DNA from 3 places in the Kosakonia oryzae genome. Region 2 is predicted to be linked to each of the others. Evidence: predicted binding sites of a transcription regulator. Region 2 holds the regulator's gene; each other region holds the start of a gene.
What was found. Region 2 encodes Fur, which represses iron uptake genes when iron is present. Its sites were predicted from a motif close to ATAATAATGAGAACNACTATCAA; they were not measured.

Region 1 (10,171 bases), 2.3 Mb from region 2:
AAACCGGTCGCACCGCAGGCGCAGGAAGTGAAGCGCGTCACCGTTCAGCCGCCGCGTCCGAAACCGTGGGAGAAAACCTACGTGCTGTTGCCTTCCTACGAGAAGGTAAAAAGCGACAAGGTGCTCTACGCGCATGCATCGCGTATTTTGCATCATGAAACTAACCCCGGTTGCGCCCGTGCGCTGTTACAAAAGCATGGCGATCGTTATATCTGGATCAACCCGCCAGCGATTCCGCTCTCCACCGAAGAGATGGACAGCGTTTTTGCACTGCCGTACCAGCGCGTGCCGCATCCGTCATACGGTAAGAGCCGTATTCCGGCGTACGAGATGATCCGCTTTTCGATCAACATCATGCGCGGCTGTTTTGGCGGCTGCTCTTTCTGCTCTATCACCGAGCATGAAGGGCGCATTATTCAGAGCCGCTCTGAAGATTCGATCATCAATGAAATCGAAGCGATCCGTGATTCGGTGCCGGGCTTTACCGGCGTGATTTCCGATCTGGGCGGCCCGACGGCCAACATGTATATGCTGCGCTGCAAATCGCCGCGTGCGGAGCAAACCTGCCGTCGTCTCTCCTGTGTCTATCCGGATATCTGCCCGCACATGGATACCAACCATCAGCCGACCATCGATCTCTATCGCCGTGCGCGCAGCCTGAAAGGCATCAAGAAGATCCTGATTGCCTCGGGTGTGCGTTACGATCTGGCGGTGGAAGATCCGCGCTATGTGAAGGAGCTGGCGACGCACCACGTTGGTGGTTACCTGAAGATTGCTCCTGAGCATACCGAAGAGGGGCCGCTGTCGAAAATGATGAAGCCGGGTATGGGCAGTTACGATCGCTTTAAACAGCTGTTCGATACCTATTCAAAAGAGGCGGGTAAAGAGCAGTATCTGATCCCGTACTTTATCTCGGCGCACCCGGGCACGCGTGATGAGGATATGGTGAACCTGGCGCTGTGGCTGAAACGCCACCGTTTCCGTCTCGACCAGGTACAGAACTTCTATCCTTCACCGCTGGCTAACTCAACCACCATGTATTACACCGGCAAAAACCCGCTGTCGAAAATCGACTACAAGAGCGAGGAAGTGGTGGTGCCGAAAGGGGATAAACAGCGTCGTCTGCATAAAGCACTGCTGCGTTACCACGATCCGGCGAACTGGCCGCTGCTGCGCGAAGCGCTGGAAGCGATGGGCAAAAAGCATCTGATCGGCTCGCGTCGTGATTGCCTGGTGCCTGCGCCTACGCTTGACGAGATGCGCGAAGCACGCCGCCAGAATCGCCAGTCGCGCCCGGCCCTGACCAAACACACGCCGATTGTGCACCAGCGCAGCAACGGTAAAAGCACCGCTGCGGCACCCGCGAAAAAGCGCGCGCCGCGCGTGCGTTAAGCGCAATAAAAAACCCGGCAAAAACGCCGGGTTTTGTTTAGCAGTAATCGAATAAAACGTTAACCGCCGAACTGATCCGGGTCCGGCCCCAGCCGTTTACCCTGTTCCAGTTTGGCGATTTCTGCCAGCTCATCTTTGTCCAGACGGAAATCCCAGACGTCGAAGTTTTCGGCAATACGCGCCGGAGTGACCGATTTCGGGATCACCACCAGCCCGCTGTCGAGATGCCAGCGGATCGTCACCTGCGCCGGTGTTTTGCCATATTTATCCGCCAGATCGCGAATAATTTTCTGATCAAACACACCTTCGCCGCCCTGCGCCAGCGGGCTCCAGGATTCAGTCTGGATCTTATGCGTGGCATTCCAGGCATGGAGCTGGCGCTGCTGCAGCAGCGGGTGCAGCTCGATCTGGTTGATCACCGGCGCTACGCCGGTTTCATCGATGATCCTTTGCAGGTGAGGAATCTGGAAGTTGCATACGCCGATGCTCTTCACCAGACCCTGTTTTTGCAGTTCGATCATGCCTTTCCAGGCGTCCACGTAATGATCGATTGCCGGAACCGGCCAATGCATCAACCAGAGATCGATATAGTCGAGCTGGAGTTTTTTCAGGCTCTCCTGCAAGGCTTCTGCCGGCCGTTTCTGATCATCGTTCCACAGTTTGGTGGTGATAAAGAGTTCCTCGCGCGCCACGCCTGCACTGGCTAATGCTTTGCCAACGCCGTCTTCATTTTTGTAGGCCGTGGCGGTATCGATCGAACGATAGCCCACTTCCAGCGCTTTATGGATGGCGGTTACCACTTCCTCGTTGCTTGCTTTCCACACGCCAAGGCCGAGTTGCGGCATCAGGTTGCCATCGGAAAGCTTAATCACGGTGGGATGTGTCATGCATTTCTCCTTTCAATGGGCTTACCGGGACAAGCCCGGTAAGGTGGTTTGCCTTAAGTGTGGTCGAAAAAACCAAAAACGGAAGCCGGGCTTTTTAGTGCTTAGCGTGCCGCTTCGTAGATACGACGGCTGACATCCAGCGTAATATCGTGATGTTCGCCAAGTTGCGTCATGCCATGTTCTTCCAGTTTCGCCAGCAGCGCCGGGATGGAGCTACCGTCAAGGCCGTAGCCGGAAAGACGCGTCGGTACGCCCATACGTTCGAAGAAGTTGCGGGTGGCTGCGATTGCGGCATCAATGCGCTCATTTTCGGAACCTTCAGTGATATTCCATACGCGTTCTGCATATTGCAGCAGTTTTTCGCGTTTGGTTTCACGTTTTTCATTCCACAGCGCCGGCAGCACAATCGCCAGTGTCTGCGCGTGATCCAGCCCGTGCATTGCGGTCAGTTCATGGCCCAGCATATGGGTTGCCCAGTCCTGCGGTACGCCCGCGCCAATCAGGCCGTTCAGCGCCTGTGTCGCTGCCCACATCACGTTGGCGCGAACATCGTAGTTTTCCGGTTCCTGCAGTGCTTTCGGGCCTTCTTCGATAAGCGTCAGCAGAATACCTTCGGCAAAACGATCCTGAATTTTGCCGTTCACCGGCCAGGTAACGTACTGCTCAACGGTGTGCACGAACGCATCGATCACACCATTAGCCACCTGGCGCGGCGGCAGAGTGTAGGTATACACCGGATCCAATACGGCAAACACCGGCTGAACGAACGCCGAGTGGAATGCCTGCTTATCACCTGTGGCTTTGCGTGAAACCACGGCACCGGCATTGGATTCAGAGCCGGTAGCGGGCAGTGTCAGCACGGAACCCATCGGAATAGCGCTTTTGATTTCTCTGCCGCCGGTTTGCAGGATGTGCCACGGATCGATGCCGTCAGCATAGTTTGCCGCAGCGGCGATAAATTTGGTGCCGTCCAGCACAGAACCCCCACCCACGGCCAGCAGGAAGGTGACGTGTTCTTCGCGAACAATTTTTACGGCTTTCATCAGGGTTTCGTAAGTCGGGTTTGGTTCGATACCGCTGAATTCAAGAATGTCCAGCCCTTCCAGCGCGCTGTAAACCTGATCCAGTACGCCGTTTTTCTTCACGCTACCGCCACCGTAAGTGATCAGCACGCGTGCGCCAGTTGGGATTTGCCCACGCAGGTCGGCAATCGCGCCTTTACCAAACAGAATGCGGGTCGGGGTATGCAGATTGAAGTTGTTCATTGCTCGTTCCCTTCTAACTAGAGGTGAAAAAAAGAGGCAGCGGACTGCCTGATGAAGATTATTGTGGGCGTGCGCGCCGACTCTCTCAATGCACATTCCTGCCGATGTCTTGCCTGTTTCTCCATGTGGCTGGAGAAAAAGCACAAAACTCTGCACACTGTGCTCGTCAAAATGTCTTGCCGGAGTAGCGAAAAATGAAGCGTGAAGAGATTTGCCTGCAACTGACAGAAAAAATTAAACGACTGAAAATTAACGAAAACCGTCTGGCTGAGTTATTGCCGGATATTCGCCTGCTGTACGGTACGCAACCGGGAACCCGCACGCCGGTGATGTACCTGCCAGGGATCGTTTTTCTCTTTTCCGGCCATAAAATTGGTTATATCAATGAAAGGGTGTTCCGTTATGACACCAATGAATATTTGCTGCTGACGGTTCCTCTGCCGTTTGAGTGTGAAACCTTCGCTACGCCGGAGGTGCCGCTGGCAGGGTTGCGCCTAAATGTCGATATCCTGCAGTTGCAGGAGCTGCTGATGGATATTGGTGAAGATGAATATTTCCACCCCGGCGCTGCGGCCAGCGGTATCAACTCGGCGGTACTGTCGGAAGAGATCCTCTGTGCGGCAGAACGTTTGCTGGATGTGATGGAGCATCCACTGGATGCCCGTATTCTCGGTAAGCAAATTATCCGTGAAATGCTGTATCACGTACTGACCGGGCCGCGCGGCGAAGCGCTGCTGGCGCTGGTCAGCCGTCAGACGCATTTTAGCCTGATCAGCCGCGTGCTGAAACGTATTGAAAGCCAGTACACGGAAAACCTCAGTGTGGATCAACTGGCGGCGGAAGCCAATATGAGCGTCTCGGCGTTTCACCACAACTTTAAGTCTGTTACCAGCACGTCGCCGTTGCAGTATTTGAAAACATACCGCCTGCACAAAGCGCGGATGCTGATGGTGCATGACGGCATGAAAGCCAGCGCGGCGGCAATACGCGTAGGGTATGAAAGCCCGTCGCAATTCAGCCGCGAATTTAAGCGCTATTTCGGCCTGACGCCGGGTGAAGATGTGGCAAGGATCCGCCTGATACAGGGCGCGTGATTTTCCCTCTCCCGGAGCGGAGAGGGGTGAATCAGACGTTGCAATACTTTTTCTTCAGCACCACGGTGACCGCGCCGACAAGGCCAATCACCAGCAGGAACAGCGGCAGCAGCATCAGGAAGGTCATCACCTGATCTTCATGACGTTTGACGAAAGGGATCATGCTGATGGCATAGCCCAGCGACATCACCACGGCAACCCACAGCAGTGCGCTCAGCCAGTTAAACAGCTGGAAGCGGCGGTTCGACAGGCCGGAAATGCCCGCCATGGTAGGCAGCAACGTGCGCACAAACGCAAGAAAGCGACCGGCCAGCAGCGCCAGCAGACCATGACGGTCAAACATATAGGTTGCCCGTTCGTGATATTTCACCGGCAGATGCGACAGCCAGCTCTTTACCACCCGCGTATTGCCGAGCCATTTTCCTTGCAGATAACTCAGCCAGCAGCCGAGGCTGGCAGCGCTGGTGAGGATCGCGAGGGTGGAGATGAAGTCCATGCAGCCGCGCGCAACCAGTGCGCCAGCGAGCAGTAAAAGGCTGTCGCCCGGTAAAAATGAGGCAGGAAGCAAGCCGTTTTCTAAAAACAACGTAGCAAACATCACCAGATAAACGACACCGACAACATGTGGGTTTGCCAGCGCAGCAAAGTCGTGATGCCAGAGCGCAGCAATAATATCTTGAATAACAGCCATGGACTTTCCTGTGGTACTGCGAAGAGGAGGCTATTGTACTCCAACTCGCCTGAAACACCTTGATCCGGGGCGCAAGAAATAAGAAATTTCCCGCCTTGCTGCCCCGAACGCCAGGTTTACACGATGCGCTGGAAGCCTGCCACTAAATCTTCAATCAGATCATCAACATTCTCTAAACCGACATGCAGACGGATTAATGTTCCGCTGAAATCGACGCCGCCATCCGGGCGAATCGCCGCGAGCTGTTCTGGCTGGTTCGCCAGAATCAGCGATTCATAGCCGCCCCATGAATAGGCCATGCTGAACAGTTTGAAGTGGTCGAGATATTGCGCCAGCTCTTCATTGCTTAGTCGTTTATTCAGCACGAACGAGAACAAACCGCTGCTGCCGGTGAAGTCGCGTTTCCAGTATTCATGACCTTTACTGCCAGGCAGTGCAGGGTGGTTAACGCGCGCCACTTGCGGATGCGTTGCCAGCCATTCGGCAATCTTCAGGCTGCTTTCATGATGTTGACGCAAACGGACGCCGAGCGTACGCAGACCACGGCTGGTCATATAAGCCGTGTCGGCATCGACCATTTGCCCCATCAGATAGGCATTTTCACGCAGTTGTTCCCAACAACGTGCATTCGATACCGCCGTACCGATCATGCCGTCGGAGTGGCCAATCAGATATTTAGTGGCGGCCTGAATGGAGATATCAATATCGAATTCCAGCGCCTTAAACAGGATCCCCGCCGCCCAGGTGTTATCGATCATGATAATCGCCTCTGGCGCAACGCTTCTCACCGCCTGAACAATGGCCGGAACGTCGTGGACTTCCATGGTGATCGAACCGGGAGATTCGAGAAACACCACTTTGGTGTTGGGCTGGATCAGCTTGACGATACTGGAGCCGATCAGCGGGTCAAACCAACTGGTGGTGACGCCCAGTTTGGCGAGAATTTTGGTGCAGAAATCCTGGCTTGGCTCGTAGGCCGTGTTGGTCATCAACACATGATCGCCCTGTTCGACAAACGCCAGAATAGTATTGGCTACCGCTGCCGCTCCACAGGGGAACAGCGCACAGCCCGCACCGCCTTCAAGTTCGCACATCGCTTCCTGTAATGAGAAGTGCGTCAGCGTGCCGCGACGGCCGTAAAACAATTCACCATTGGCGCGATTGCGTGTGGCATGTTTTTTGGCTTCAACCGTGTCGAATACCAGTGAAGACGCGCGCTGGATAACGCTGTTCACCGAACCCTGCGTGTACTTTTTACTGCGCCCTGCGTTTACCAGAGCGGTATCTATATGCTTCGCCGTCATTGTTGCTCAACCTGTTTTTATACGTCTGGATGTCCAGACTACCATGATTGCGCGTTGATGCATCGCCATGTTGGCGGCAGAGCCTTAATTTTTTCTCATTCCGTGCCGGGCGAGGGCATTTACTGTGTTAGCGCAAGGAAACTGGCCTCTCTTTACGGCACTATGTAAATACTAATGAGAACCACTATCAATTCGGTGGCATTTTGATATTATTACGCGCAGATTTTGTGATTTGCGTCTCGGAGATACACAGTGGGTAATAATTTGATGCAGACGGATCTATCCGTGTGGGGTATGTATCACCATGCCGACATCGTCGTAAAGATTGTGATGATCGGCCTGATTCTCGCGTCAGTCGTTACATGGGCGCTGTTCTTCAGTAAAAGCGCGGAGATGATCTCGCAGAAGCGCCGCCTTAAGCGCGAGCAGCAGAAACTGGCTGAAGCACGTTCTTTGGATCAGGCCAGCGAAATTGCCTCCTCTTTCCACGCCAGAAGTCTGAGTCTGTCATTAATTAATGAAGCCCAGAATGAACTGGAGTTATCCGCAGGCAGCGAAGACAACGAAGGCATTAAAGAGCGTACCGGCTTCCGCCTCGAACGCCGTGTTGCGGCGACCGGCCGCCATATGGGGCGCGGCAACGGCTATCTTGCGACGATTGGCGCGATTTCACCGTTTATCGGCCTGTTTGGTACGGTCTGGGGCATCATGAACAGCTTTATCGGTATTGCGCAAACGCAGACCACTAACCTTGCTGTTGTGGCGCCGGGTATCGCAGAAGCGCTGCTGGCAACGGCTATCGGCCTGGTAGCGGCAATTCCGGCGGTGGTAATTTATAACGTCTTTGCCCGCATGATTGGCAGTTACAAAGCCATGCTTGGCGATGTTGCCGCACAGGTTCTGCTGCTGCAAAGCCGCGATCTTGACCTGGCCGCCAGCAATGCGCAGCCGGTTCGTACCGCGTCGAAATTACGTGTAGGTTGATGCTTTATGGCAATGCGTCTTAACGAAAACCTGGATGATAATGGCGAAATGCACGAAATCAACGTGACGCCGTTTATCGACGTTATGTTGGTGCTGCTGATTATCTTTATGGTGGCCGCGCCGCTTGCCACCGTTGATGTAAAAGTGAATCTTCCGGCTTCTACCAGCCAGCCGCAGCCGCGTCCGGAAAAACCGGTCTACCTGTCGGTGAAAGCGGATAACACCATGTTCATCGGCAACGATCCGGTAACCGACGAGACGATGGTTAACCAGCTCAATGCCGTGACGGAAGGCAAAAAGGACACCACGATCTTCTTCCGTGCGGATAAAACCGTCGATTACGAGACGATGATGAAAGTGATGGATACCCTGCATCAGGCGGGCTATCTCAAAATCGGTCTGGTCGGTGAAGAGACGGTTAAAGCACACTAAACTCGGTGCTGATAAGTGAGAAAAGCTGGCAAAGGCCAGCTTTTTTTATATCGGATATATGAAGGAATAAAAAAGCGACGCGCTTATTTTGATTTTATGTCTGCGGTTTTTTCTTGCTTCTCCGGCGCGGCTTTTTGGTTGCTCGTCTCTGGCGCGACGGTGGTGACCGTCGTCGTATGGTATTCGCCGTCGCTGAGTTTGCGGCTCAGGCGCAGCGTCGCAGTTTCCCGCGCCAGCAAATGTTGGTAGTTAGCCTCCAGCCGCCCCAGGATTTTGTCGCGCAGTTCCGGCTTTAGCTCGATGATGGCATTGATCACCGCACCGTAAATTTCCTCTTTCACCTGTAACGGGTAGATTTCACGGCGGTTCTGCCATTTCAGGCGCACAAGCGCCGCAGGAATGGAAACCAGCTCATGGGCAATACGGGCAATGGTTTCATTTTTACTGAGTATCAGCGCCTCTTTATTGTGCTCTAAGATAAATTCATCGCTATTTTTGTCAGTTAAAGTTAAATAAACATTATTATCGACATCGCTCACGTCATTCATCCCCAAGCTTATAAAATAGTGGCCCGTCCTTTTCTCGAGTAATCAGGTTAAGCCAAATCTCATTCCCGTTTTCATTAATTTGCTGCGTTTTTTCGGTAATTATTTGACTTAATGCCTGGGGTTCAATCTCGCCCTCTTCCTGTAAGTCATTAAGCAGACGGGCGAATGTCTCGATTTTTACTACCCGCAACAGACGCTCTTTTATATGGCGATCGCGCTCTTCAAGTAACATATTTCTTGACTGCCCACCGCGGCTGGCATTAGCTAATATATCGTTGGCATGATCGGCGAGGGTTGTTTTCCCCTGAGCTAAATTAGTTTCTGTTCCTTCTTCTCCAGGACTGGTTTCAGCAGTAGAAATATGAAATCGTGCCGGGACAAGATTCTCGGGAAGCATTTCTAATGTCCTTTAATATCAACAAGGAAGAGGGAGTGCGGGCGTGAGGTTCGTTGACAATATCACGGCGCACTTTTAAAATCAAAAAAAAGGAGCCTGCTCATGAACAGTATTTTTTATTCTGTCATTGCTATATTGCTGCTGACGGGCGGCGTACTTTTATTGATGCGAGAGTACAATAAAAACACTCCCCTTAGTGAAATTGACGATCGCCCTCCGCAGTATCATCCATTGTCAAAAGAGGAAGGCGAAGATCATTTTTCGGTATTAATGAACGCGATTACTCCGGTATGGTACTGGCGCGTCAACCATGAATATATTGATTTTCTTCATGCGACAATTAAACGTATGAACATGGCGGAATTAAATAGTACGCCGGGTTTATTTGAAGCCCAGCGTCGCTGTAGCGATCTCAATTCAGCGGTGTATAAGTATTACGACAATATAAAAAAACGCTGTGTCAACGGTGAAAAAGTCTCGCAGTCCGATCTGGATGTCCTCAATCTGCGCCAGTGTTTTCGCGAGTTCAGTATGGAAGCCTATCCGGCGCTGGTGGTGCTGGTCTGGCCTGAGTATCAGCGGCCGTGGGTGAACCCGGAGGATGTGTAACCCCGGCCGGCCGGGTGTTGCAAACTGTTTGCCATCCTGAGATATACTGGGCGTCGGTTTCGTTATCTGACAGGACACTAACGCCACATGGAACGCTTTCTGGAAAACGCAATGTACGCCTCGCGCTGGTTGCTCGCCCCGGTCTACTTTGGCCTTTCCCTCGCTTTACTTGCGTTGACGCTGAAATTCTTTCAGGAGATTATTCACGTCCTGCCCAATGTCTTTAACCTGGCGGAAGCCGATCTGATTCTGACGTTGCTGTCGCTGGTGGATATGACGCTGGTGGGTGGGTTGCTGGTAATGGTGATGTTTTCTGGCTATGAGAATTTCGTGTCGCAACTGGATATCGCCGAGCACAAAGAGAAGCTAAACTGGCTCGGCAAAATGGACGCGACTTCACTGAAGAACAAAGTGGCGGCGTCCATTGTAGCGATCTCTTCGATTCATCTGCTGCGCGTGTTTATGGACGCGAAAAACGTCCCGGACAATAAACTGATGTGGTACGTGATAATCCATCTGACGTTTGTTTTGTCTGCTTTCGTCATGGGGTATCTGGATCGCCTGACGC
Region 2 (10,171 bases):
AATGGCGCAAGATCTGCTGGATACGCTGGATGACCATCACATCGACAAAGCTCTCTTTATTGGTCACTCAATGGGCGGCAAAGCCGTGATGGCGCTATCGGCGCTGGCGCCGGAGCGCGTAGAAAAGCTGGTGGCGATTGATATTGCACCGGTCGATTACCACGTTCGCCGCCATGACGAGATATTTGCCGCGATCAATGCGGTCACTGACGCGCGGGTCACTACGCGCCAGCAAGCGGCTTCGCTAATGCGCGAGCATATAAAAGAAGAAGGCGTAATCCAGTTTCTGCTGAAATCGTTTGTTGAGGGGGCGTGGCGTTTCAATGTGCCGGTGTTGTGGGAGCAATATCCGCATATTGTCGGCTGGGAAACCATTCCCGCATGGCCTTATCCGGCACTGTTTGTCTGCGGCGGCAACTCCCCTTACGTTACAGAGCAGTACCGGAGCGCTTTGCTTGAACAGTTCCCGCAGGCGCGCGCGCATGTGATTGCTGGCGCCGGCCACTGGGTGCATGCGGAAAAACCTGAAGCGGTGATGCGGGCAATTAATCGTTATCTCGCTGAAAAGTCAAACTGATTAAAAAGGCGGCGACCGGTCGCCAGAACGCGTCCGCCCGTTGGCGCGCCCGTTATGCTGATGTATGATGGCGCGCTATTCAGCCCGGGCGGCAGCCCGATTGCTTGTCTTTCCCGTAGTATGCTTAAACATGGCTAAAGAACAAACGGACCGTACAACCCTGGATCTGTTCGCGAATGAGCGTCGCCCGGGACGGCCGAAGACGAATCCGCTCTCGCGTGATGAACAGTTACGCATCAACAAACGCAATCAGCTAAAACGCGATAAAGTTCGTGGGCTTAAACGCGTCGAGTTAAAACTGAACGTGGAAGCCGTTGATGCGTTAAACGAACTTGCCGATGCGCGTGACATGAGCCGCAGCGAACTTATCGAAGAGATGCTGCTGGCACAGTTGAGCGCATTGCGCGGAAAGTAATTACTCCGAATCACCTCTCTTATTTTTACGTTTTCATGTGTCATACAGTGCACTCCGCGGCGATAGCTGTTTTCGCGCGCTTCTCTGTTCTGCTATGATTGCCCTTATCTGTGGGCAGAGCGCCACCATCATATTCATTAGGTTTCAAGAGGTTATTTTACTCATGGCAATTACAGGTATTTTCTTCGGCAGCGACACCGGCAACACCGAAAATATTGCGAAAATGATTCAGAGTCAGCTTGGTAAGGACGTTGCCGACGTACATGACATTGCCAAGAGCAGCAAGGAAGATATCGAAGGATATGACATTCTGTTGCTCGGCATTCCGACCTGGTATTATGGCGAAGCGCAGTGCGACTGGGATGATTTCTTCCCGACGCTGGAAGAGATTGATTTTAATGGTAAGTTAGTTGCGCTGTTTGGCTGCGGCGATCAAGAAGACTATGCAGAGTATTTCTGCGATGCGCTGGGTACGATCCGCGATATTATTGAGCCGCGCGGCGCGACCATCGTGGGCCACTGGCCAACTGCAGGCTACCATTTCGAAGCCTCTAAAGGGCTGGTGGATGATGACCATTTCGTTGGTCTGGCGATTGACGAAGATCGTCAGCCAGAAATGACCGCAGAACGTGTACAAAAATGGGTTAAGCAAGTTCGCGAAGAGCTGCACCTTGATGACATCATCAATGCCTGATTTTACGGCGTAATCTGTGGGTTACGTAGTATTAATAGGTAAAAGCAATGGAAATAATTGCTACAAATTTTTAACTTTTTTCTCCATCGCTGTACAATAAGCCCTGCTAAAGTGGTGTCATGAAGCACAGGAGTTGCTGGTGACACCACGTTTTAAAAGCTTACTTTACTTGAGGACTTGCAGTTTTCATTTAGCCATGGCAGTTCTATAATGAGACGCATTATCCCAGGTGCATTCCTTCTAACTTCCATTGAGGAAGTGAATCGTATAGCAACAGGACAGATTCCGCATGACTGACAACAATACCGCATTAAAGAAGGCTGGCCTGAAAGTCACGCTTCCTCGGTTAAAAATCCTGGAAGTGCTTCAGGAACCGGATAACCATCATGTCAGTGCGGAAGATTTATATAAACGACTGATCGACATGGGCGAAGAGATCGGGCTGGCAACAGTATATCGTGTACTGAACCAGTTTGACGACGCCGGCATTGTGACCCGTCATAATTTCGAAGGCGGGAAATCCGTTTTTGAACTGACTCAGCAACATCACCACGATCATCTGATTTGCCTCGACTGCGGCAAAGTGATCGAATTCAGTGATGATTCCATCGAAGCGCGCCAGCGTGAAATCGCCGCGAAACATGGCATTCGTCTGACGAACCATAGTCTTTACCTGTATGGCCACTGCGCCGAGGGTGACTGCCGCGAAGATGAACACGCGCACGACGCGAAATAACCCCTTTTCATACTCAAGCCAACCTTAAGGTTGGCTTTTTTTTTGCCCTGCAGAAACAAAAATGCCCGACAGGTTTTCGCCGCCGGGCAGATTACTTCAACAATAATTACGCTTTCACACTATCCACACGGCTGAAACGTTTGCCGTCCGGGCTGGCGGTACGGATCTGCACTTCCCCGCTTACCTGCGGACGCGCTTTATCATCATAACGCAGCCAGTTTTTACCGCCGTCCGTAGAATATTCCACGACCATTCCCGGGAAGCTGGTATTGGCTTCCAGCTTGCCGCCAACCACGCGCGCGCCCGGTACAGGCAGGCGATAGTTGATACCGGCTTTGTCCAGTTTTGCCAGTTCACGATGACCTAACAGATTTGCAAAGCGGGTCCAGTCTTTATCCAGCGCTTTTACATCGACCAGATGAGTTTCACCGCCTTTGTACTCGCGACCGGCCTGATAATCCTGTTCCCAACCGGCGCGGTGCCAGGCACGTTCTGCGACCGCAATCATGCGTGGATAAATCATGTACTCCATCTGGTTGTCGGTACGTACCACTTCACTCCACAGCTGAGCAGAAAGACCATAGGCTCCAGGCCATGGTTTATCTGATTTCGCGTTGAATGGATTGCCATCACGATCCAGTGAGGTTTCAGCATTTTGCGGCATGTTGTCTGGCGCAAAGCTGAAGATCTTGCGCTCATTGCTAAAGCGCGTGCCCCAGTAGTAGCCGCTTTCCGCCGGGTGGACTTCGTTCGGGAAGTCGAGGTAAACATAGTCCGGGTTCGAGACAATGACGCGGAACCCTTTGTTCGCCCAGTCATTTACCGAATCGAAACCGCCCCAGTAGAGCGTATCCCAGAAGTTAACATTGACGTGATCGGTGGCAAACTCGGCGGCATTTTTGGCATCTTTCAGGCCATCCTGCCATGCCTGCATGGTGCCGATACCGTGCGCTTTCACCAGCTTGCTAACCTCAATACCAAAGTAGCTGGAAAGATGCTCAACATCTGCAACCTTACCCTCTTTGACCATGGTCTGGCAGACCTGAGACTTCGCCCACGGTTTGTCCTGGTTGCTCTGATCGATGATGCCTTTGCCCGCTTCCGGTTTTTTCTGGTCGGTATAACCCGCTCCCAGATAGATGTTTTTCGCTTCGTCACCGCCAAAATGCCAGGTGTTCAGCGGTACGCCCGCTTCTTTGTGCATTTGCTGGATTTCGCCAATCACCTTATCGACGAAATTGCGCGACGAATCGAGGCAAGGGTTCAGATAGCCAGTACGGTTATAGAACTGTACCCCGGTGGTATTAGAGGTGTCCGTCGGATCAAGCAAACGGTACTGATTCGCCTCTTTCTCTTTACCCTCTTTCATCAGGCGGTCATAGCGTGCTTCCATTGAGATCACGGCTGCACGGGCGTGCGCCGGCATATCAATTTCCGGGATCACTTCAATCTGTCGCGCTTTCGCGTACTTCAGTATGTCGATGTAATCGGTACGGCTGAAGTGGCCGCTGCCATTGTTGTTGCTGTCCGGGCCGGAACCCAGTTGCGGCAGCAGGCAGGTTTTCTCGCTCAGATCGTGGCAACGTTTACTGCCGATGTCGGTCAGCTCAGGCAGACCGGGGATCTCAATACGCCAGCCTTCATCATCAGTAAGGTGAAAGTGGAATTTGTTCAGCTTATAAGCTGACATCTGATCCAGCAGGCGCAGTACGGCATCTTTGCTGTGGAAGTTACGTCCCACATCAAGCTGAATACCGCGATAATCAAAGCGCGGTGCGTCTTTTGCTTCAAGCCGTGCAATTTTCTGCTCGCCGCTGGAAGGGATCAGCGACAGCAAAGATTGCAGGCCGTAGAACACGCCAGCCTGATCAAAGCCAGTGATTACCGCCTCATTTGCCCCAATATGCAACTGATAGGCACCCGATATGGCTTCATCACCCGCAAAAGCCTTCACTGCGATCTCTGTACGGATGGGATAACTGCCCTCTTTGACGCCCAGCAGCGCGAAGCGCGACTTCACGGCTTCCTGCGCATCCGCACCCAGCGCAGAGAGATCGAGCTTCACGCCTTTGCTCAGATCCACATCCTGACCGGAGATTTTTACCTCCTGCGGCGTGGGGACAATTTGGCCGCGCAACGTGGAGAGGTTCAGCGCTTTTACGTCGCTATTTTTCTCAAAGCGTGCTTCAGCGGTCATCAGGATGTTTTTATCATCCGGCGTACGTTTCCACTGGCCGTCGAGCGGCGTAACAAACTGGAACAGATCTTCGGTATCGGTATTGGCAATCACTTTTGCCGTTGCCCCTTCGGCCGTCACATACCAGCGAGGCAGCACATCGGTGACGAACAATTGCCAGTACTCATTAACAATCGGAATTTCCACCGCCTGCTTTGCCGGGAAGCCGGTAAATTTGTCCGTTGGCTCCAGCTTGTGCAGATCGCCCATGATATGGGTGACCTTGAACTGATCATTTGCCACCTCCAGAATCGGACGGATGCTGTGGAAGTAAATCGTCCAATCCTTGTCGGTTACAGCCTCACCCTTGTTGGTCAGCGTGATCACCGCTTTATTGCAGGAAGCCCAGTCGGCACCAAGCTTCGCACAATCAATGCCGTTCTGTGCGGCAAAGTTATCTTTCACCGCGTAGTTAAGATGAAACTGGCTGATGGCGTCGACAGTGCTCTGGTTTGCCAGTACGGGGCTGCTTAATACCCCGAAGATTGCGCTGGCTAAGATGCTTAAATGTACTGATTTCATTACTTATTCCTTGTATTTCAGCCGGGCATAACCCGGCAAACGCATCAGAAGATAGTGAACGGTGCAATAACCATAAATTTCACGTCGCGCTCATCCTGGAAGATATTGCCGTAGCCGCCGCCGAAGCTCGGAATGTCAGAATGGTTGTCATATTGGGTAAAGTGCAACTTGAACATCGTGCCTTTGGCGCGACCATCCTGAACGGTATAGATCGCATCCAGGCTGTAAGCGGATTCTTTCAGGCGGTAGTTTGGATCGTAATACGCATCCGGTGTTGCCATATCAGCCGGCTTCGCGTCCCACGCATAGGCGTAAGATGCGCCGACCGTAAAGCCTGGCAAGTTCCAGTTCTTCAGGTCATACATCGCGCCGAAGAAGAGAGCTTTTTCACCGTTGGCATTAAAGTCAGAGCGGTTATCCCACCAGATATCGAGGCGCCCGTTGGATGACGCATAAGTTGGCGTCATACGTTGCAGGAAGTATCCTTGCTGGCCGTCAGCTTTGACCCAGGTACCTTCAAGACGCAAATCAACCTGACCAATTTTGTAGCCAAAGGTCAACGCCTGCAGCCATGCAGTGCCGTCGTAAATATCGTTCACGCCGCCATTGCTGACTTTGTCGCGGGTTCCATAGAACTGGTAGCTGGTGCTGAGCGGGCTGCCTGCCACATCAAATTTGTAGCTGGCTTTAGCGAAGTATTGATCGACATAGCCTTCCGCCTGGCCAAATGCAGCCTCCAGCACCAGGTCGTTTTTGAAGTCATATTTCGCGCCGAGCGAGTGCAGATAGTCGACTTTGGTTTTTCTGTCATTCTGATAAAACTTATCCATCTCGATATGCCACGGCGCCTTGTATTCATTGGTCCACATATACGAGAAGCTCAGCGCACCTGCATTGCCGTAATCAAAATTCGCCCCGGCTTCCGCCCCCTGGTAGGTGCCCGGCATAAAGCTCCAGTGCGGCGCTAACAGCGTTTGCCCGGTTGGCTGAATGTAACCCGCGCGCGCCCAGACCGGGCCATATTTAAATTTCGCGGCGGCTTTATACAGGCTGATCCCGCTTTTATCTCCTGACCAGTCTTCTTTGTAAGCTTTGTTACTGGAGGAAAATGCAATTTCGTTCGGATGCGCGCTATCGCCATTTTCTGCCATTTCAATCGCGGTAAAAGCCGAAATATCCAGACCGAACATATCAGCGACATAACCCGACTGGAAATCCAGATTGGCGTTCCAGGTCGAGTGCGAAAGGTTCGTTTTGTATTTATTTTCCAGAACATCTTTGCGGTCACGTTCACGCTGCCAGTAATAAATACCGCCCGTGAGCGTGGAATCATCGATAAAACCTGCTGCATGAGCCTGTGGAGATACAACCCAGCCCGACATTGCTGTGACGCTGGCAATAGCCAGTGCCAGTGCACTACGTTTACCACTAAACATACGCATGAGTGATTCCTTCTGGACGCATATAAACCGCCGCAACGGCGAGAAAAAAAGCAAAAAGTTTAGGTAGTTATGAAATACCCCCGAAGTAACTGCCGACTTAAGACTATTTTTCGCGACGCGAATTATCAATGCTTTTTAGTGAGCAAAATGCAGGATTATGATGAAGTGCACATAATTGGTAGTGTTTTGAAACAAATTACATAGATCGGTTAAATGAATAATTTAAACGCAATTAACCAGCATATAATGCTCATTGGTAGCGATTACATATTACATTTAGCTAAGATTATCGATATGTGATCTTTTAAGGTGGGATAAGTAGACATCAATAAGAGACGACATTAATTCGCGTCGCGAATGCATTGTGAGGTAATGGCCTAATGGATAAACAAAAAAAACGCCGCAGTTCGCGGCGTTTTAAGCTGATTGTCCGTAGTTGACTTAATCAGTCACCTATTTTTGCCCAGGTATCGCGCAGCCCAACGGTGCGGTTGAAGACAGCTTTGGTAGCGCTTGCATAACGGCTGTCGAGGCAGAAATAACCTTCGCGCTCAAACTGATACGCTTTACCCGGCTGCGCCTCTTTCAGAGAGGGTTCAGCATAGCCCTGCTTGATCACCAGCGATTCCGGATTGATGGTGGCAAGGAAATCGTCCGCTGCTCCCGGGTTCGGTACACTGAACAGGCGATCATAAAGACGGATTTCTACCGGCAACGCATGCTGCGCGCTTACCCAGTGGATCACACCTTTCACCTTACGACCATCAGCCGGATCTTTGCTCAACGTGTCCGCATCATAAGAGCAGAAAATGGTAGTGATATTGCCTTCGTCATCTTTCTCCACGCGTTCAGCTTTAATCACATACGCGTTGCGCAGGCGCACTTCTTTGCCCAACACCAAACGTTTGTATTGCTTATTCGCTTCCTCACGGAAATCAGCGCGATCGATCCAGATCTCGCCGCTAAACGGCACTTCACGCGTGCCCATCTCCGGTTTATTCGGATGGTTAGGCATGGTGACGATTTCGCTGCTGCCCTGCGGATAGTTTTCGATAACCAGTTTCACCGGATCGATAACAGCCATTGCACGCGGCGCATTCTCGTTAAGATCTTCACGGATGCAAGATTCCAGCGAAGCCATTTCGATAGTGTTGTCCTGCTTGGTCACGCCAATGCGTTTACAGAATTCACGGATGGAAGCGGCAGTATAACCACGGCGGCGCAGACCGGAGATGGTCGGCATACGCGGGTCATCCCAGCCTTCCACATGCTTCTCGGTGACCAACTGGTTCAGCTTGCGCTTCGACATCACGGTGTATTCCAGATTCAGACGCGAAAACTCGTACTGGCGCGGATGAACCGGAATGGTGATGTTATCCAGCACCCAGTCGTAAAGACGACGGTTGTCCTGGAATTCCAGCGTACACAGGGAGTGCGTAATGCCTTCCAGCGCATCGCTAATGCAGTGGGTAAAGTCGTACATCGGGTAGATGCACCACTTGTTGCCGGTCTGATGGTGTTCTGCAAATTTAATGCGATACAACACCGGATCGCGCATCACGATAAACGGCGATGCCATATCGATCTTCGCACGCAGGCATGCTTTACCTTCCTCAAAGCCGCCGGAACGCATTTTCTCAAACAGCGCCAGGTTCTCTTCTACGCTGCGATCGCGGAACGGGCTGTTTTTACCTGGCTGAGTCAGCGTACCGCGATATTCACGGATTTCATCAGCAGAAAGCTCGTCAACATAGGCCAGACCTTTGTTGATCAGTTCGATCGCATACTGGTACAGCTTGTCGAAGTAATCCGAGGAGTAGCAGATGTCGCCAGACCAGTGAAAGCCCAACCATTGCACATCGTTTTTGATCGATTCAACGTATTCGATGTCTTCTTTCGCCGGGTTGGTATCATCAAAACGCAGATTGCACTGGCCCTGGTAATCTTGTGCGATGCCGAAGTTCAGGCAGATAGATTTCGCATGGCCGATGTGCAGGTAGCCATTCGGCTCCGGCGGAAAACGGGTGTGGATGGTAGTGTGCTTACCACTGGCCAGATCTTCATCAATGATCTGGCGAATAAAGTTAGTCGGGCGGGCTTCTGCCTCACTCATCACGGGTTCCTCAAGGCGTAAACAACGTATAACGGCATATGATCTAATAACAGGGCGCAGGAAACAACCTTTACTTATACAAATCAGCGTTGCCCGCTGGAAAGGTAATCGGCTACGGCTTGTGCTCGTGGGTAGTCTCTCTGCAACCGTGGCAAACAGTGAGAAAAGCGCATCCGTTTCATCGTATCCCCTGTAATAAAGCGGCAACAGTATGGCATTGATTAAATGCGGAGCAAAAAAAAGCGGCGGAGGTTCTCCCCCGCCGCTTAAGGCATTAATGCTTACTCAGGAGCGACTACTTGCCTTTAATCTCATACAGCGGCGTCTGACCGGCAACAAGCTGGCCCTGCGCCTTGATAACCAGACCGCTAAAGTCATCAATATTGCTGACAACTACCGGGCTAATCATTGAGCGGGCATTAGCATTGAGGTACGCCAGATCCATTTCCAGTATCGGCTGGCCTGCCACAACTTCGGCACCTTCTTCCACCAGTCGCGTAAAGCCCTGGCCGCCCAACGCTACGGTATCGATGCCCATATGCACAACGATTTCAGCGCCTTTTTCGGTTTCCAGGCAGAATGCGTGGTTGGTATTGAAGATTTTAACGATGGTGCCCGCTGCCGGAGAAACCACAATGCTTTCGGTCGGTTTCACCGCCACGCCGTCGCCAACAGCCTTGCTGGCGAAAGCTTCATCAGGCACTTGCTCCAGCGCAACCAGTTCACCCGTTACCGGCGATACCAGTTCAGCAATCACAGTTGCGTTCGGTACAGCCTGAGGCTTAACACTCGCCACTGGCGCAGCGGCCGGCGCTGCATTACCTGCTGCCGGAACATGACCGGTGGTCTTCATCGCATTGGCGATTTTTTCCGCCACAAAACCAACGATAATCTGCACGCTGGTTTTGTTCAGACGGATAACGCCGGTTGCGCCCAGGCGTTTAGCCAGCACATCGTTCACCAGTGCAGAATCTTTCACGTTCAGACGCAAACGGGTGATACAAGCATCAATGCCGGTCAGGTTATCAGTACCGCCAACTGCGGCAATATACTGACGCGCCAACCCACTCACATCCTGCTCGCTGTCCGCGCTTACGTTTACATCCTGACCATCAGCTTCGTCACCGGCAACAGCCAGCTCACGACCCGGCGTCAGCAGGTTGAATTTGGTGATCGTGAAGCGGAAGATCACGTAGTAGATAACGAAGAATACCAGCCCTTGCGGGATCAGCATCCACCACTGGGTTGCCAGCGGGTTGCGCGAAGAGAGCACCAAATCCACCAGACCCGCACTAAAGCCAAAACCGGCAATCCAGTGCATGCTCGCGGCGATGAAAACAGAGATCCCCGTCAGGATTGAATGGATGACATATAATACCGGCGCCACGAACATGAAAGAGAATTCCAGCGGTTCAGTAATACCGGTAAAGAACGCG
Region 3 (10,171 bases), 2.3 Mb from region 2:
CTGGCGAAACGGTACGCGCTCGCCTTTCGGATAACCGCGTTTGTGGGCAAATGCCACGCACATCACCATCAAGGTAAAACTAAGCAGTAATCCCGGCAGGATCCCGGCGATAAACAGCGCAGCAATCGAGACTGTGCCGCCGGTTGCCAGTGAATAGATTACCGAGTTATGGCTGGGCGGCGTCAGGATCGCCTGCACCGATCCACTGGCAGTGACGGCCGCAGCAAAATCGCGCGGGTAACCTTTTTTATCCATCTCCGGGATCATCACCGAGCCTATCGAGGCAGTATCCGCGACCGACGATCCGGAGATCGCGCCGAAAAAAGTCGATGCCACAATATTCACCAGCGACAGGCCGCCGCGAATAAAACCGACAAATATATAAGCAAAATTCACCAGCCGACGCGCAATACCGCCCTCAGCCATAATCGCTCCGGCGAGAATAAAGAAAGGGATCGCCAGCAGTGAGAATTTATTAACGCCGTTGGTCAGTTGGATCATCACGGCTTCCAGCGGAATATCGATATACCATGCGCCCAGTACCGCGCTAATCCCCACGGCATAAGCGACCGGAACACCTACCGCCAGCATAATGGCTAACGTAAAAACGAGAATAAATGCATCCATAAACGTTCCTTACTGGATGATCGGATTAACCCGACGAGCCCACTATTACCACCGGGCGGTGATATTGCGCGCCACACAACATCTTTTCGAGAATAAACAGCAGCGTAATTGCCGAGCCGATCGGCAGCGGTAGATAGGTCTCACCGGCGGTAAAAAACGGGAATTCAGCGACAGGCTGCTCCCATAATTCGGCACACAGCGCGCTGCTGTACCAGAGAATAAAGAGGCTAATCGCCATCAGCATCAGATCGGCGACCACAAAACAGATCTTACGTACGCGTTCGCTTAAGCGGTCAGTGACCATACTGACGGCAATATGTGAACCCGCGCGGTAACTTACCGCTGCGCCGACAAAGGTAAACGTCACCATGCAAATAATGGCGATCGGTTCCGGCCAGGATAAAGCGCTGTTCATCACGTAGCGCGCAAAGATCCCCACCGGAATAATCGCCACCATAATCAGCAGCGCAATACCGGCGATCCACATTGATATTCGGTAAAGGATATCCATCAACAACGAATAGCGTTCAGCCATAACGATTTTCCCGCAGCAGAAAATAAAGATATCACCGACAAAATAATTATCGGGGCAAGGTTTCCCCTGCCCGTAGCCGTTATTGCACCTCTTTAATGCGGGTTATCAGATCCTGATGGTCTTTGCCGTATTTATCGCGTACTGATTGTGTCGCTTCGTAAAAGGCAGCGGTATCCATATCATGGAATTGCACGCCGCCCGCTTTCATGGCTTCCAGCGACTTCGCATTGTAGGTTTTCCATAATTCACGCTGTTCAGCCTGGGCTTCTTTTGCCAGCTTGAGGATCAATTCCTGATCCTCTTTTTTCAATTTATCCCATTTGACTTTAGAAAATAAAAACAGCTCCGGAATAATAAAGTGCTTACTCCAGGTGTAATTCTTCACAACGGGTAAATAGTTATGGGCAACAAAAGTTGGAGGGTTATTTTCTGTGCCATCAATCACGCCGGTTTGCATACCGCTAAATACTTCACTAACGCCCATGGCGACCGAGTTGGCTCCCATGGCTTTCAGCGTATCGAGTGCAATCGGGCTGCCCTGAACGCGGATTTTCATACCTTTCAGCTCTTCCGCTTTCGTGACTGGCGCTTTGGTAATCAAATTACGCGTGCCGGCATCCATCCAGCCAAGGAATACCAACCGCGATTTACTGCTTTCCGACAGGCGATTGCCAATCTCCTGGCCAATCATTCCGTCGAGCACTTTATGCATATGATCTTCATCACGGAAAATATAGGGCAGTGTAAAGACATTGATCTCCGGTAATATTGCTGCCACTGGCGTCATCGACACGCGAATAATATCTATTGCACCGATTTGCGCCTGCTCAATAACCTGTTTCTCATCACCTAACACACCGCCAGGAAAGGTTTTAATATCCAGTCGACCATCCGTAGCTGCACTGAGTTTTTCCCCCATATGTTTTACCGCAACAACATTGGGGTAATCTGCCGGGTGAACATCGGCTGCACGAAAAGTTTGGGCTAAAGAGGCGTGAGAGATAAACAGCAGAGCGGAACTAATACAGACTTTTAGTAAGGTTTTCGCTGAATTCATATTTCCGTGTCTCCAGAGGTTTACTGTTTTTGAGGTAAATAAGAGCGACCACGAACAAGGGTTCGGGGTAACACACCAAATAATTTTTATGGGATTGTCTGAGACAGTAGACTCTTTGAGAGTAGTCACTCGGCAGGATTCTTGCGACGATAACGTTCACAAAAAAGAGTAAATTCAGCACAGCGTTTTATTTTTGCAGTACAGGTCTTTTTATTTTCAAAAAAACCGTGTTTCAGAGGTGATTTTTTGCGATCTTCCTCGAATTTCTCTACATCCAGAAGAATAAAATGGGTGGCTACCAGGGCCACCCTTCATTTTAACCTACCTGAACCGAAAGCATGCTCAGCGAACCCATCTCAATACCGTCCACCGGGATAGTAATGGCCTCGGTGCCGTTCCATGCACCCAGCATATACAGCAGCGGCAGGTAGTGATCCGGCGTTGGGTTAGACAACGATCCGCCTTCATGGTCGAGGTAATTTACCAGCGGATGCTGCTCAGCCGGCCCCTGCCAGGTGAGGTTCGCTTTCACATAATCGTTGAACGATGTCGCCCACGGATACGGCGTATTTTCGCCATGCCAGCGCGCAGTACGCAGGTTATGCACCACGTTGCCACTCGCCACCAGCATAATGCCCTCATCGCGCAGCGCCGCCAGCTTGCGGCCCATCTCAAAATGCCATGCCGCGGGTTTCGTGCTGTCGATACTGAGCTGCACCATTGGGATATCGGCATTCGGGTACATCTTAATCAGTACGCCCCACGAGCCGTGGTCAAAACCCCAGGCTTCCTTATCAAGCACAACGGGCACCGGCGCCAATAAATCAACCAGGCGCTGAGCCAGTTCCGGCGATCCTGGTGCCGGATAATGGGTATCGTACAACGCCTGCGGGAAACCACCGAAATCATGAATAGTTTTCGGCGCTTCCATCGCGGTAACACCAGTACCGCGGGTAAACCAGTGAGCGGACACCACCACAATCGCTTTCGGGCGCGGCAGCGTCTCGCCTAACATTCCCCAGGCGCGGGTATAAACGTTATCTTCCAGAACATTCATTGGGCTACCGTGGCCCAGGAACAGTGCTGGCATACGAGATGCAGACATGGTGATATCCTTACTGAGTGTGTCAATTTGATAACGACACATTACGCCTTTTCATGGCGCGAAGAACTCAGATAACCATGATGAAGATCTTCAGTAATTTTGAATGTAAGCATCAAGTAAAGATAAGGCTCCGGCCTCGCTTTTCAGGTAACAAACTCTTACATTAATGAGAATGATTATCATAAAGGAGTGATTCATGTCGGTACCGTTAATTCTGACCATCCTGGCGGGTGCAGCGACCTTTATCGGCGCGATTCTTGGCGTATTAGGCCAGAAACCATCAAACCGCGTACTGGCGTTCTCACTCGGCTTTGCTGCCGGAATTATGTTATTGATTTCGTTAATGGAGATGTTGCCCGCTGCACTGGCGACGGAAAATATGTCACCGATGCTCGGTTACGGCATGTTTGTCGTGGGCCTGCTGGGGTATTTCGCGCTGGATCGCATGTTACCCCATGCACATCCGCAGGATTTAATGCAGGGAACGCAGCAAACCTTTCCGCGCGGTTTGCGCCGTACCGCCATTTTGCTAACCCTGGGCATCAGTCTTCACAACTTTCCGGAAGGCATCGCCACTTATGTCACCGCCAGTAACGACCTGGAATTAGGCCTCGGCATCGCTTTTGCGGTCGCGTTGCACAATATTCCTGAAGGACTTGCGGTTGCCGGGCCGGTTTACGCGGCAACCGGTTCAAAACGCAGCGCGGTATTCTGGGCGGGAGTCTCAGGGCTGGCGGAGATCCTCGGCGGCGTCCTGGCATGGTTGATCCTCGGCAGTCTGGTCTCGCCAGTGGTAATGGCGGCCATTATGGCAACCGTCGCCGGGATTATGGTGGCATTGTCGGTGGATGAACTGATGCCGCTGGCGAAAGAGATCGATCCCAACAACAACCCCAGCTACGGCGTGCTGTGCGGTATGTCGGTGATGGGCTTAAGTCTGGTGGCGTTGCAGACGATGGGATTTAGCGGCTGAGGATCGGGATGCTCTTGCTGAGGGCTGAAGCGTCTTACTCGCCCTGTCCGACGCGGCGAGTTTTCTTCAGCTCTTCGAGCACCCGTTGATAAGCTTTATAGATCGCTTCGCGATCGTGGCGGCAGGCTTTGCAATGACGTTTAAGTACGTGGACATAGCCGAAAACGACGATGACAATCGCCAGAAGCCAGTACCATGAGATAAACATATTGCCTCCCTTATTTCCGGCAAACATTGGTTAACAAACCAATGACAAAATAGCATTAACTTAATGACTTATAAGGCTTTAAAAGCGTTTTTCATGTCCATTGAACAGGTACCACTTTATAAGTAGCACCGTGAAATTTCAACGTGTGAATATTATAAACGCGACAAATATTGACGCAGGACAGGCAAAAAAAAAATCCGCAGCTTTTGGCCGCGGATTTTTTATCACTCACGCAAGTTAGCTGGCTTTGCGCTCATGTTCCTGGCGGTAGGCCACCAGATCTTCAATGGTCACAACAGCCATATTGTGTTGCTTAGCAAATTCGATGCACTCCGGCGCGCGCGCCATTGAGCCATCATCATTGGTTAATTCACACAGCACGCCCGCCGGTTTAAAACCCGCCAGCGTCACTAAATCGATTGTTGCTTCTGTATGGCCGCCACGGGTCAATACGCCGCCCGGCTGCGCGCGCAGCGGGAAAACGTGGCCAGGACGGTTCAGATCGGAAGGTTTCGCGCCATCGGCGATCGCCGCGCGAACGGTGGTAAGACGGTCAGCCGCCGAAACACCGGTTGTTACGCCATGCGCCGCTTCGATGGTAACGGTAAAACCGGTGCCGTAGGCACTGGTATTGTTCTCGACCATCATCGGCAGATCGAGCTGTTTACGGCGTTCGTCGGTCAGGCACAGGCAAACAATGCCGCTGCCGTGGCGAATAGTCAGCGCCATCTGCTCAACGGTCATGGTTTCTGCAGCGAAAATCATATCGCCTTCATTTTCACGGTCCTCGTCATCGAGCACCATCACACCACGGCCTTCACGCAGCGCGGCGAGGGCATGTTCAATACGTTCGAAAGGCGTGCCAAAAGAAGAAAGCAGCGTCTGATTCATGGTAAAAGACCTCAATAAAGTTATGGTTACCAGAATCAGGGCAGTCTTAGGAGTGTCGCAATGCGGCAAAAAAATAACGCGAGCGGGCGTCATTGCCCGACAGATTCGTTACTCTCTCCCATCCGGACTTTAACCGTCGGCCCCGGAATTACACCGGATCTGCTGACCTTCAAACGTTAGCCTGAAGCGCTCGCGGGCTTTCAGCATCTGCTGATTTACCGCCGGTGGGGAATTTCGCCCCGCCCTGAGAATAAGCGGGATAACTATAACGCCATTGATAATCTTCGGCAATCCATAACCTTCAAACAATTCTGGTTTATCACCTGGGGTTATCACACTACAATGACTTATTGAGCCTATCCGAGCAGGGAACCTAAAATGATTGACCCAAAGAAAATTGAACAGATTGCGCGTCAGGTTCACGAATCCATGCCCAAGGGGATCCGTGAGTTCGGGGAAGATGTGGAAAAGAAAATTCGTCAGACGTTACAGGCGCAGTTAACCCGCCTGGATCTGGTGAGCCGCGAAGAATTTGACGTGCAAACGCAGGTACTGCTGCGCACCCGCGAGAAACTGGCGCTGCTGGAGCAACGCCTGAGTGAACTCGAAAACCGGGGTAAAAGTGCAGAAGTCAAACCCGCTCCGGCCATTCCACCGGTAGACGATCAGGCGTAATTTCTTTTGCGCCGCATGGCGCGAGCGCTTTCCGGGCCTGCGCATTATGCAGGCCCGATAACCGGCTTAATCGCCCTGCTTCTGGATCTTTTTGATGATATTGGTGGTTGAACAACCATCTTCAAAGTTGAGCACCAGCACTTCCCCGCCGTTAGCCCAGACTTCTTTGCTGCCGGCAATATCTTCCGCTTTGTAGTCACCGCCTTTTACCAGCAGATCCGGCAGGATCCCGGCAATCAGACGCTGCGGCGTATCTTCTTCAAACGACACGACCCAGTCCACCGCTTCCAGCGCGCTCAGCACGATCATGCGTTGCTCCAGCGGGTTGACCGGGCGAGTTTCGCCTTTCAGCCGTTTGGTGGAAGCGTCACTGTTAACCGCAACAATCAGGCGATCGCCGAGCTTGCGCGCATTCGCCAGATAAGAGACATGCCCGGCGTGCAGAATGTCGAAGACTCCGTTCGTCATCACCACCTTTTCACCGCGCTTACGCGCCGCAGCGACTGCCGCTTTCAGCTCTTCTTCGCTCATCACGCCGAAGCCGGTTTCTGCACGGCCGCGCACGGCGTTTTCCAGCTCGATAGGCGATACCGTTGAAGTACCGAGTTTACCGACCACCACGCCTGCGGCGGCGTTTGCAAAATAGCAGGCTTCTTCCAGCGAATTGCCCGCCGCCAGCGTTGCTGCCAGCACGCCAATCACCGTATCGCCGGCACCGGTCACATCGTACACTTCCTGCGCCTGGGTCGGCATGTGCAGCGGCGCTTTGCCCGGTTGCAGCAGCGTCATACCCTGCTCGGAGCGGGTCACCAGCAGCGCAGAAAGGTCGTAATCGGCAATCACTTTCATGCCGCGTTCAACGATCTCGTCTTCGTTTTTGCATTTCCCGGCCACCGCTTCAAACTCCGACAGGTTCGGGGTCAGCAGCGTAGCGCCGCGATAGCGCTCAAAATCAGTGCCTTTCGGATCAATCAGTACCGGCACGCCCGCTTTACGCGCCAGCGCAATCATCTGCTGAACGCTGGACAGCGCGCCTTTGGCGTAATCAGAAAGCACCAGCGCGCCAATGCTGCTGAGCGCCTGGCTGATGCGCTCATGCATTGGCAATGGATCGACACCTTCAAACCCTTCTTCAAAGTCCAGGCGGATCAGTTGCTGGTTGCGCGACAAGACGCGCAGTTTAGTAATGGTGGGGTGAGTGGGAACAGAAACGAAGTCGCATTTTACATTGACATCCGCCAGCGCCTTGCTCAGCGCGCGCGCCGCATCATCAATACCGGTCAGACCCACCAGACGCGCCGTTGCGCCCAGCGAAGCAATGTTCATCGCCACGTTCGCCGCGCCGCCCGGGCGTTCTTCAATCGTATCGACTTTCACCACCGGCACCGGGGCTTCCGGAGAGATGCGGCTGGTTGGCCCGTACCAGTAACGGTCCAGCATCACATCGCCAACCACCATTACACCCGCCTGGTTAAACTCTGGCAGCGTCACTTTCATTCCTGTCTCCTGAGAGATACAAAATTTGCGCGCGATAATATCACACTTACGCCGGGGCGCACGGTTCCACCAGCCACTTGTTCCAACTGGTTTTGATCAGCTGGCGTTCGGCGACAAAACACGACAACGCCACATGCCCCGGCAACTCCTGTAATGCCAGGTGGTGCAACTCATCGCGCAGCGTGGTGTAAGCCTGCGTCAGCGCCAGTGCTTCCTGTTCATCCATAATGTTGTTCTGCGCCAGCCCTTCCAGAATGCGCACGTTATCAGACCAGCGCGTCAGCTTCGGTTTGTCATGCGCATAGCGCAGCACCAGATACTGAGCAATAAACTCAATGTCGGTGATACCGCCTTCATCGGCTTTCAGATCGAAGCGATCTTTATGCTTGTTGCTAAGATGGGCGCGCATCTTCTCGCGCATCTCGCGCACTTCGGTTTGCAATGTTGCGCCATCGCGCGGGCTCATCAGAATATCGCGGCGAATGGCATCAAACTCCACGGCCAGTTGCGGATCGCCGTACACCACGCGGGCGCGCGCCAGCGCCTGGTGTTCCCACGTCCAGGCTTCGTTTTTCTGGTAATCCGCGAAGGATTCGGTGGTTGTCACTAACATTCCCGCCGCGCCGGACGGGCGCAGGCGCGCATCCACTTCATAGAGAATGCCGGACGAAGTACGCGTGCTGAACAGGTGCATGATGCGCTGGGCAAGGCGCAGATAGAACTGGCGGCCATCGATCTCCCGCTCGCCGTCGGTCATCACATCCATCGGGCAATCGTGCAAAAAGACCAGGTCGAGATCGGAACTATAACCCAGCTCCCAGCCGCCCAGTTTACCGTAACCGACAACGGCAAACCCACGCCCTTCCCGATCGCGCAGATGCATTGGCTGACCATAACGCGCCACCATTTGCCCCCACGCCTGCTGTACTACCGCATCGATAATCGCTTCCGCAAGCCACGTCAGATGATCGCTCACTTTCATTACCGGTAGCGTACCGGCGATATCCGCCGCGGCGACGCGCAGCAACTGCGCCTGTTTAAACTGCCGCAGCGCTTCCAGTTGTTGCTCTTCATCATCCTCCGGAACGCGGAGCAGATATTGCCGCAGTTCGTCGCGGTAGGCGTTCATCGCCGTCGGCTGATAAAGCGTAGTGGGATCGAGCAGCTCATCGAGCAGGATCGGATAACGCGCCAGCTGGCTGGCCACCATCGGCGATGCCGCACAGAGCGAAATAAGATGCTTCAGCGCGCCGGGGAACTCGCTCAGTAGCTCAAGATAAGTGGTACGCGTAATGATGCCTGTCAGCAGCGGCGTCAGGCGCGACAACGGCACTGGCGCGTCGTCGCGCGAGCAGACATCGCTCAGCAAATGCGGCATCAGATGATCCAGCACCTGGCGCCCGCGCGGGCCGATGGTGCGCTTATCCATCTCTTTTCGGAAATCAGCAATCAGCGCCACTACGCGGCGGCGATCGTCATCGGAAAGATGCGCCAGCACCGGCGTGGTGTCATCTTCCTGCAGTGCATCCTGCCACAGTTCGCGCCAGTTTTCGGAAAGCACATCTTCCGGCGAGTCGCTCTCGTCGTCGCCGATCAACTCATTGAAGACGCGGCGTACAGCGGCCATATGCGTTTCCAGCGTGCTGCTGAGTTCATCCCAGCTTGCCACACCCATTCCCCAAGCAAGGCGGGCGCGGTTGAGATCGTCGCCCGGCAAGGTCTGCGTCTGTTCGTCATTAATGCTTTGCAGCAGGTTTTCCAGACGCCGCAACCACAGATAAGCTGCCCGTAACCTGCCAGCTTCGCCTTCCGGTAACAGGTGCAGCTGATCGATGGCTTCCAGCGTTGGTAACAGCGAGCGCGATTGCAGCGCCGGTTCACGGCCACCGCGAATCAGCTGAAAAACCTGCACGATAAATTCGATTTCACGAATGCCGCCCGCGCCCAGCTTAATGTTGTCTTTCAGGCCACGGCGGCGGACTTCGCGGGCAATCATGCCTTTCATATTACGCAGCGACTGGATCACGCTGAAATCGATATAGCGGCGGAAAACAAAGGGACGCAGCATGGCACGCAGCTCACGGGCGTGTTCACCGTCGTTATCGCCCATAATGCGCGCTTTCACCATCGCATAGCGCTCCCAGTCGCGCCCCTGCTCCTGGTAATAATCCTCCAGCGCGGCAAAGCTGAGCACCAGCGGGCCGCTATCGCCGAAGGGGCGTAATCGCATATCTACGCGGTAGACAAAACCATCCTGCGTTGGCTGGTCGAGCACCTTGATCAGCCGTTGCCCAAGGCGGGTGAAGAACTGCGCGTTATCCAGCTCGCGCCGGCCGCCACGGGTTGCCCCGTTTTCCGGCCAGGCGAAGATCAGATCAATATCAGAAGAGAAATTGAGTTCGCCGCCGCCAAGTTTGCCCATGCCTAAAATCAGCATCGGCTGCGCAACGCCCTGCGGGTTACAGGGCGTTCCCCATTCACGGCAGCAGGCGTCGTACAGCCAGTCGCGCGCGGCGACGATCAGCGTTTCCGCCAGCACGCTCAGTTGTTGCAGCACATCTTCTTCCGCCACCAGCCGCAGCGCCTGCACCCAGGCAATACGC

Region 1: exbB (tol-pal system-associated acyl-CoA thioesterase) is a predicted target of Fur. The motif match lies at 6,802-6,824, and genes of this name have one in related genera.
Region 3: zupT (zinc transporter ZupT) is a predicted target of Fur. The motif match lies at 3,485-3,507, and genes of this name have one in related genera.

The regions. Positions count from the first base shown of each region.
Region 1 is NZ_CP014007.2:711,247-721,417, forward strand. It holds partial or broken gene AWR26_RS03470 (YgiQ family radical SAM protein) at 1-1,392, shown strand, start outside; gene dkgA (2,5-didehydrogluconate reductase DkgA) at 1,452-2,279, opposite strand; gene yqhD (alcohol dehydrogenase) at 2,381-3,544, opposite strand; gene AWR26_RS03485 (AraC family transcriptional regulator) at 3,739-4,638, shown strand; gene AWR26_RS03490 (DedA family protein) at 4,670-5,329, opposite strand; gene metC (cystathionine beta-lyase) at 5,446-6,633, opposite strand; gene exbB (tol-pal system-associated acyl-CoA thioesterase) at 6,886-7,617, shown strand; gene exbD (TonB system transport protein ExbD) at 7,624-8,049, shown strand; gene AWR26_RS03510 (hypothetical protein) at 8,133-8,597, opposite strand; gene AWR26_RS03515 (hypothetical protein) at 8,590-8,994, opposite strand; gene AWR26_RS03520 (ESA_00282 family adhesion-associated protein) at 9,097-9,603, shown strand; gene AWR26_RS03525 (TIGR00645 family protein) at 9,691-10,171, shown strand, end outside.
Region 2 is NZ_CP014007.2:3,778,423-3,788,593, forward strand. It holds gene ybfF (esterase) at 1-577, shown strand, start outside; gene ybfE (LexA regulated protein) at 708-992, shown strand; gene fldA (flavodoxin FldA) at 1,156-1,686, shown strand; gene fur (ferric iron uptake transcriptional regulator) at 1,976-2,422, shown strand; gene AWR26_RS17960 (beta-N-acetylhexosaminidase) at 2,529-5,180, opposite strand; gene chiP (chitoporin ChiP) at 5,225-6,622, opposite strand; gene glnS (glutamine--tRNA ligase) at 7,068-8,735, opposite strand; gene nagE (N-acetylglucosamine-specific PTS transporter subunit IIBC) at 9,031-10,171, opposite strand, start outside.
Region 3 is NZ_CP014007.2:659,556-669,726, reverse strand. It holds gene AWR26_RS03270 (TRAP transporter large permease) at 1-627, opposite strand, end outside; gene AWR26_RS03265 (TRAP transporter small permease) at 653-1,162, opposite strand; gene AWR26_RS03260 (TRAP transporter substrate-binding protein) at 1,242-2,219, opposite strand; gene ygiD (4,5-DOPA-extradiol-dioxygenase) at 2,536-3,324, opposite strand; gene zupT (zinc transporter ZupT) at 3,521-4,297, shown strand; gene AWR26_RS03245 (hypothetical protein) at 4,332-4,505, opposite strand; gene ribB (3,4-dihydroxy-2-butanone-4-phosphate synthase) at 4,743-5,396, opposite strand; FMN riboswitch at 5,503-5,652, opposite strand; gene ubiK (ubiquinone biosynthesis accessory factor UbiK) at 5,775-6,071, shown strand; gene hldE (bifunctional D-glycero-beta-D-manno-heptose-7-phosphate kinase/D-glycero-beta-D-manno-heptose 1-phosphate adenylyltransferase HldE) at 6,138-7,568, opposite strand; gene glnE (bifunctional [glutamate--ammonia ligase]-adenylyl-L-tyrosine phosphorylase/[glutamate--ammonia-ligase] adenylyltransferase) at 7,615-10,171, opposite strand, start outside.